Regions from separate parts of the Virgibacillus sp. 6R genome, predicted to be linked through region 2. Evidence: predicted binding sites of a transcription regulator. Region 2 holds the regulator's gene; the other holds the start of a gene.

Region 1 (4,443 bases), 1.4 Mb from region 2:
TTTACAATTATGAGTAAGGAGAGCATCCAAAAGGAACTAGAGTCATTGGAGGAGGCAGTTGCGGCCATAACAGACCAAAAAGAGATGAAATACTTGCGTCCGCCAAGAGGGATGTTTAGTAAGGATACATTAAAATGGGCAAACCAATTAGGCTATATTCACGTGTTTTGGTCGCTTGCTTTTAAGGATTGGGAGACAAGTAAACAAAAAGGCTGGAAGTATGCTTTTGAACAGGTAAAAGAGCAAATCCATCCAGGGGCGATTATCTTGTTACACACCGTTTCATCGGATAATGCCAAGGCACTCGAAAAAATGATTCAGGAGCTAAAGAGACAAGGTTATACGTTTAAAAGCTTAGATGACCTAGTGTTAAAAAGCAAGCTACCTAAAGCCATATATGGTCTTTAGTTTAGAACGCTACTTATATAGATGAAGACAGAGAAAGTAACAACTAAGACCCTCGGAAATAAACGCTGAGGGTCTTTTGGGTTCTATAGGTATTTATCCCGTATATAAGTTGCTGTAAGGGGAGTAGGATAATCTGTACTGCGACAAGTCTAAGTGAGAGATAACAGCGCCTAAATGCCCTATATCGTTAAGGTCTTTAGTTCATACCATTACGGTATAAACGAGCCGTGAGGGATGAATGAAAACTGAAACCCTTTTATTTACTCGTTTACAAGTTGTTATTTAAAATTTTCTTAATTTTTGATATGATTAAAAATAAACGAACAAGGAGTTGGGTTTTGTGAAAAGAGAAGCATTAATTGCTCCAAAAAATTACAATATCGCTATGGAAATGGAGCGCCACGCCAATAACAAGAATCAGGTAGCCCTAATTATGGAAAACCACCTTGGGGAAACGTATCAGCTTACATACAACGAATTACTGAAGCGAGCCAATCAAATTGGCAACGCTTTCCTGAGAGCGGGATTAAAAAAAGGTGATAAGATGTTAATTATGGTGCCACGTTCTTTTAAAGCATATGAAGTTTACTTAGCTGCGTTAAAGACAGGGATCATTATTATCCCAAGTTCTGAAATGCTAAAAACAAAAGATTTGCAATATCGTATATCCCATGGGGAAGTAAATGGCGTTGTTAGCTATTATTCATTTGCAAATCAGTTCAACGGCATTGACCAATATAATCATTTATATAAATTTTCTATTGGTAATTCTATGGACGGCTGGATCTTTTTAGATGAAGTAATGGAAGAAGAAAGTGACCAATTAGATATCGTCGCAACTAATAGAGATGATATTGCGTTTTTGCCATACACTTCTGGTACAACAGGAAATCCAAAAGGGGTCGTGCATAGTCACGGCTGGGGATATGCTCATCTGCAAACGGCAGCATATAATTGGTTAGCTATTCAAGAAGGAGACAGAGTGTGGGCAACAGCTGGTCCAGGTTGGCAGAAGTGGGTATGGAGTCCGTTTTTATCCGTTCTTGGTACAGGCGCGACGGGATTTTTTTACAGCGGCAAATTCAGTGCTAAAAAGCATTTACAATTATTAGCTGACTATCAAATTAATGTGCTATGTAGCACACCAACAGAGTATCGGATGATGGCTAAAGTAGATAATCTTCAAGAGTACCAACTACCAGCACTGCATAGTGCTGTATCAGCAGGAGAACCGCTAAATGTAGAAGTGATCGACATGTTTAAACGTTATTTTGATATTACTGTCCGTGATGGTTATGGGCAGACAGAAAATACATTATTACTCGGATTTATGAAAAATATGGAAGTAAGACCTGGTTCAATGGGGAAACCAACTCCAGGGAATGAAGTAGAAATTATTGATGAAAATGGAGAACCACTAGCTGCAAATGAAGTAGGGGACATTGCTGTGAAATTAGATAGTCCTGCTCTCTTTTCAGAGTACTTTAAAGATATGGAGCGAACCAAGATGGCTAAACGAGGGGAGTATTATATAACCGGAGATCAGGCTTATAAGGATGAAGATGGCTACTTTTGGTTTGAGGGCAGAAGAGACGATATTATTATTAGCGCCGGTTATACAATTGGTCCTTTTGAAGTAGAGGATGCACTTGTTAGACATGCAGCAGTCCAAGATTGTGCTGTGGTGGCAAGTCCTGATGAAATACGAGGAAATATTGTAAAAGCATTCATTGTACTTCGGGAAGGATTTCAGCCAGATGATCAGTTAGTCAAGGAACTGCAAGACCATGTAAAATCGTTAACCGGACCTTATAAATATCCACGAAAAATTGAGTTTATTGATGAATTACCAAAAACAACTTCCGGAAAGACAAGAAGAGTGGAATTGCGAAACAAGGAAAAAATTCAAAGCAGTTAATCGCTAGCAGTAGGATCCATCTTTTGGGTCCTACTGCTTTTTATGATTTCACAGTTATATGAAAGATGGCTTGTTTCTGTAGCTTAATACGATGAAAAAGTTTCTCTCTGGACTAGCAAGAAAGATATTTGGAGGTTTTTCTTTCTATTTTCAAAACCTAAGTAAATAAGAAAAAATTTTAGTCATAATACTAGAGATAATAAGCTGTTTGCTGATATTTTTTTAAAAAAATTGTGCATACCTCTTGAAAGTCAAAGAAGGTCAGAGTATAATAACAATTGAAAGGTCAAATATAGTCAAAGTCAAACATTGATGAATATAAATTAAATAATTTGAAGGAGGAATCAATATGCTTTGTCAAAATTGTAAACAAAACGAAGCCAACATTAATGTTGCGATGCAATTAAATAACCAGCATATGCAAATGCAACTATGTAATGAATGCTTCCGCAAAATGCAAGGTCAAATGATGAGCGGTAATGATTTCTTTTCACAATCACCATTTAGCAATGCATATGGAGCATTTAGCGCATCGGGTAACGGTTCGCCAAAAATGGGAACACGAACCAAACAACATAGCAGAAATCAAGGCAATGGTTTACTTGACCAACTTGGTAAAAACTTAACAGATGAAGCAAGAGCTGGAGAAATTGATCCAGTTATCGGTCGAGATAATGAAGTGAAACGTGTTATAGAAACGTTGAATAGAAGAAATAAAAATAATCCTGTACTCATTGGGGAACCGGGTGTAGGTAAAACAGCTATTGCAGAAGGACTGGCATTAAAAATCATTGAAGGTGACGTACCAACAAAGCTCTTGAATAAAGAAATATACATGCTTGATGTAGCTTCATTGGTCGCAAACACTGGTGTACGCGGACAATTTGAAGAGCGGATGAAACAATTAATTCAAGAATTACAACAACGTCAAGATGTTATTCTATTTGTAGATGAAATTCATTTGTTAGTTGGTGCTGGCACAGCCGAAAGCTCGCAAATGGATGCTGGAAACATACTCAAACCAGCGCTTGCTAGAGGAGAAATTCAACTTGTTGGTGCAACTACATTAAAAGAATATCGTCAAATTGAAAAAGATGCTGCGCTTGAACGTCGGCTACAACCAATTATTGTTGAAGAACCAACACCTGAAGAAGCCGTTCAGATTCTAAAAGGAATAAAAGACCGTTATGAAAAATTTCACGAGGTACGTTATTCTGATGAAGCTATTGAAGCATGTGTGAACTTGTCCAAACGCTACATCCAAGATCGTTATCTACCAGATAAAGCGATTGATTTAATGGATGAGGTAGGTTCCCGATTAAACCTAGCTAATTCATCTAAGGATTCTGAATCTATTCGTCAACGCTTAGAAGAAATTACGAAAGAAAAAGAAGCAGCAGCAGAGCGTGAAGATTATGAACGTGCAGCCCACTTACGTTATCAAGAAATACAATTGCAAAAACAATTGGAAAAAGCGAAAGGTGAAGAGCAAGTAATCGATGTAGATATTTCCGATATTCAATTAATTGTAGAAGAAAAAACAGGAATCCCTGTAACAAAACTACAAGCCGATGAACAAGAGAAAATGAAAAATCTTGCTAAAAACCTAGCAGCTAAAGTAATTGGGCAAAAAGAAGCTGTGGATAAGGTAGCAAAAGCAATTCGTCGTAGTAGAGCAGGCTTAAAGTCGAAAGAACGTCCAATTGGATCATTTCTATTTGTTGGTCCAACAGGAGTTGGAAAAACAGAATTGACAAAAGTGCTTGCTGAAGAATTATTCGGCTCAAGAGATTCGCTCATTCGGCTTGATATGAGTGAATATATGGAAAAACATGCCGTTTCTAAAATCATCGGTTCGCCTCCTGGCTATGTAGGACATGAGGAAGCTGGTCAATTAACAGAAAAAGTACGTAGAAATCCTTACTCCATCATCTTGCTTGATGAAATCGAAAAGGCGCACCCAGATGTTCAAAACATGTTTCTACAAATTATGGAGGATGGTCATTTAACAGATTCACAAGGAAGAACTGTCAGCTTCAAAGACACAGTAATCATTATGACAAGTAACGCTGGAACAGGGGATAAAGCAATAAATGTAGGATTTAACAAAGATGGAC
Region 2 (4,443 bases):
ACCGTTCCCATATCAAGAGTCATGACTCGCTTATCTCGTAATGTTTCCGGTACTTCGTTTTGAATAATCTGCTGAGCAAGACCTTCAGCGACAGCGGTTTTCCCTACCCCTGGCTCTCCGATTAATACCGGGTTGTTCTTCGTACGACGGCTTAAAACTTGAATGACACGTTCAATTTCCTTACTTCGTCCAATTACCGGGTCAATATTTCCTTCCTTTGCGCTCACAGTCAAATCACGTGCCAGCGAATCAAGTGTCGGTGTATTAGCACTGGATTGTTGCCCACGTCCTTGGCGATTTGCCTGTGATTCGTTACTTCCTAGTAGCTGTAAAACCTGCTGCCTAGCTTTATTCAAACTAACACCTAAGTTATTTAAAACCCTGGCAGCAACACCTTCTCCTTCGCGGATAAGCCCGAGTAAAATATGCTCTGTCCCTACATAAGAATGTCCCAGCTTACGTGCTTCATCTTGACAAAGTTCCACCACTTTTTTAGCACGCGGTGTATAGTGGATTGTTTGCATTGGCTGCTTTCCAACGCCAATCAGCTTTTCCACTTCTTCTTGAATTTTGGAAATTTCTAGCCCAAGTGATTGTAATGCTTTTGCAGCAATGCCTTCTCCTTCGCGGACAAGCCCTAACAAAATATGTTCTGTTCCAATATTATTATGCCCCAATCGCACAGCTTCTTCTTGGGAAAGCGCGAGCACTTTTTGCGCCCTTTCAGTAAAACGTCCAGACATCATATATTAGTATCCTCCTATCTATTGCTCTAATTGCAACCGTTGGCGAATAAGAGAAGCTCGCAATTGGTCGCGTTCGCTTGCAGCTAATGTTTTTTTAGCATAATGCTGTAAAAATCCTGGTTGTGTTAAGATCATTAATTCATTTAGAATATTTCGTGAAACATTTTTTAATAGTCCCAAGTCAATTCCTAACCGTACATTCGATAAACATGTTGCAGCCTCTTTAGATTCAATAATTCGCGCATACGCCAAAACGCCGTAGGAGCGGTAAATGCGATCTTCCAACTTATCTCCAGACTGCTTTATTAATTGCTGACGAGCGTATCGTTCCTGTTCAATTAATTGTTTTACGACACTTTGTAAATCGGCCACAATATCTTGTTCGGATTTTCCAAGGGTAATTTGATTCGAAATTTGAAAAATATTTCCTTGAGCTTCACTACCTTCACCATAAATGCCACGTACAACTAACCCTAACTGGTTAATAGCCGGAATCATTCGGTTGATTTGCTTCGTTAGAACTAATGCTGGAAGGTGCATCATAACAGAAGCTCGCATCCCAGTTCCTACATTAGTCGGGCAGCTAGTCAAGTAACCTCTTGTTTCATCGAAAGCATAGTTTATTTTCTCCTCCAGCCAATCATCAAATTCAAATGCTTGCTGCAAAGCTTCTGACAATTGAAAACCAGGTAAATAAAGTTGCAATCGGATATGGTCTTCTTCATTTATCATGAGAGATACTTGCTCATTTTCTGAAATAAGCACAGCTGCAGCCTCTGAATGCTTTGCTAATAAAGGACTAATCAAATGTTTTTCTACCAACACACGCCGCTCTATGGCAGACAAATCTCGAATGGACACAAATGCTAAATCTTTATACGAACCAAAATCCTGCCCTTCATATTTCTCTTTAAAGAAACTGCGTATTTCCTCCAATTCCTTTGGATCAGCAGCTATTGGATATGGCACATTAGCAAAGTTGCGCGCAAGGCGAATTCGGCTACTTAATACGATGTCACTATCCGGTCCGTCCTTTCGCATCCAAGGACTAATCGCTTCGTTCATAAACTGCTGCAATGTCATGATTGATCACCTGCCTCTGAATGATCGTCATCCTGATTCAAAGCTCTTATTTGATCCCTTACTTTAGCTGCTTCTTCAAATTCTTCATTTTCAATTAACTTTTTCAAATGCAGCTTTAAATCCTCCAATTGTTTTTTCTTATGCAAATCTCCACCTTGGCGTTTCGGTATTTTCCCATTATGCTTTATATTACCAGCATGCACTCTGCGGAATATGGGGTCTAAGCGTTCATTAAAAGTTTCATAACAAACAGCACAGCCAAATTTTCCTATTTGCTTAAATTGGGAAAAAGTCATTTCACATTTTGGGCATTGTAAATCCTTTGATTGCTGGTAGTTTTCAGCATGTGTACTGGTTAAACCAGAGGTGTCAAAATTAAATAACCCGGAAAGTAAATGATGCAGCGAATAACCGTCTTCTGGATAGGTCATATACCCTTTTTCCTTTGCACAGACATTGCAAACATGAACCTCCATTTTTTGTCCTTGAATAATCTGTGTGAAATGAAGCGTCGCAGGACGTTTATGACATTCTTGACATTGCATGTTCACACTCCTCCCTATTTATTTAAATACTTGAGTGTTGTAAGCATGGACGTTAATACACGTGCACGAATTTCATCTCGTAATGGTAACTGAAATGGCAACGTCGTTCTTTCTATTGCACTTAACATAATTTTTGCCTCTCGTTCAGTGACCAATTCTTCCTCAAGCAATCTTTCCAATATACCGACCGCTTTTTGTTGTGATACGGATGGATTAATCATTTCAATAATTTCATCAATCAGCTTTGACTCATCCTGGTGGATGACTCGCATAATCCGGATATAACCTCCACCACCACGCTTACTCTCGACAATATAACCCTTTTCCACGGTAAATCGAGTATTAATTACATAGTTAATTTGTGAGGGGACACATTGAAATTGGTCAGCTATCTCACTTCGTTTAATTTCAATCACATTTTTACCTTTTGCCTGAAGAATTTGCTTTAAATAATTTTCAATTACATCTGATATATTACTCATATGCCCACCCCCTTTTATATAGAAACAAACTTTTGACTTTGACTATCTTTGACTATACTTTTATTATACGGGAAATTACAGAAGATGCAAATACAAGATCTATGTTTATTGTAGACAAAAATAACTATTAAAAAACACAAAAAGAGAATGGTTTAAAAACAAATAGCATATTCAGCAATAATAGCAAGCAAATCAATTTTATTTAAGCAGCTCACTTGCTACAGAATTTTAAAGCTTATTCTAAGAACAAAGGCGCAAGCTCCCGTTTAACAACGTAGCGAATGCAACGAATCAACTAAAGATAAAGGAATCATGCCACTAAAACAGGGGTATGCCGACGTCTGGGCGGCAAGCCCGTTTTTAGTCGGCCTTCCTCTTTGCCACGAACCGATGATGACTTATTGTAGGGCGCATTTCTAAAGACGCATAGTTGCTGGGCTCATGCGCAGGACGTGACTAGTCGGTTATTTCATTATCCATAAGCTCCTAATTTTATAGGTTCCTATATAATGAAAAAAATGGGTTTCCACTATCATTGGAATTCCCATCTAATCTGAACGTATTTAAAAAGCAATGTAACCCAATTCTAAAATAATTTTGAGACTTGACTATGTTGATGTTTCGTGCTTACGTTAATTCGGTTACACTTCTAACATGATTTATTTGCGAAATTTCAGCAAACAAGGCGATTCGATCTAAATCTGTATTTCTTTCAATAACTATATAGATGTTTCGATGGTTATTTTCTGATTTGGAAATTTCTACTTTCTTGATCGCCATATGATATTTGTCAAACACAGCAACTACTTCATGTACAGGTAAGTCTGGTACTGTGACAATTTGAATAACATGTGATGATTTTCCACGTCTGAATAGACGTTCAAAGTTATTAAGAAAAATAAGACTAAGTAATATAATTGCCGTTGTTAATACTGCTGCTGCATACATTCCTGCACCTACAACTAATCCTAGCCCCGCAACTGTCCATATAGAAGCTGCTGTTGTCAATCCTCTAATCGTACCACCATAAACAATTATTGTACCAGCACCTAAAAATCCTATACCACTGATCACATAAGATGGTATTCTTGCAGGATCAAAGCGAATGTTATCATACTCTTCTAAAAAAAATTCAAATCCAAATAAAGAAAGCAACATCATTAAACAAGAGCCTACTCCAACTAAAATATGGGTCCGAAAGCCGGCTGAATGATTTTTTAACTCTCTTTCAAATCCAATTAATCCAGAGAGGAATAATGCAACAAGCACTCGTATTAATATAATATAAAAATGGTCGCCTAAAAGTTCATTAAATAATTCCTTCAATGCAAACTCCCCCTATTGTTAAAGATTTTAACATATAAATGCAGTGTACGTACTTGAATGTATATGTGAAAAGGATCTTGTTTATTTCTTTATAGCAGGAAAGGAATTCTAGCGATGATATAAGAAAGGGTCCTCTCCTAAAGATCCTACTTAATTTGTCATACCTCTACATATTTATTTTTAATCTCTAGTATATCAACTATTTAAGGTGTCCTTCTTAAATTGGGTAGCGGCAGGTGAGCTAGGCTTAAGTTTAAGAAG

What was found. Region 2 encodes CtsR, which represses protease genes until heat stress. Its sites were predicted from a motif close to ATGGTCAATAAAGGTCAAACA; they were not measured.
Region 1: BKP57_RS05330 (ATP-dependent Clp protease ATP-binding subunit) is a predicted target of CtsR. The motif match lies at 2,574-2,594, and genes of this name have one in related genera.

The regions. Positions count from the first base shown of each region.
Region 1 is NZ_CP017762.1:1,168,481-1,172,923, reverse strand. Features, by position in the region: gene pdaA (delta-lactam-biosynthetic de-N-acetylase) at 1-408, shown strand, start outside; gene mbcS (acyl-CoA synthetase MbcS) at 749-2,326, shown strand; gene BKP57_RS05330 (ATP-dependent Clp protease ATP-binding subunit) at 2,676-4,443, shown strand, end outside.
Region 2 is NZ_CP017762.1:2,526,684-2,531,126, reverse strand. Features, by position in the region: gene clpC (ATP-dependent protease ATP-binding subunit ClpC) at 1-746, opposite strand, end outside; gene BKP57_RS11415 (protein-arginine kinase McsB) at 765-1,829, opposite strand; gene BKP57_RS11410 (protein-arginine kinase activator protein McsA) at 1,826-2,374, opposite strand; gene BKP57_RS11405 (CtsR family transcriptional regulator) at 2,389-2,856, opposite strand; gene BKP57_RS11400 (MgtC/SapB family protein) at 3,484-4,182, opposite strand.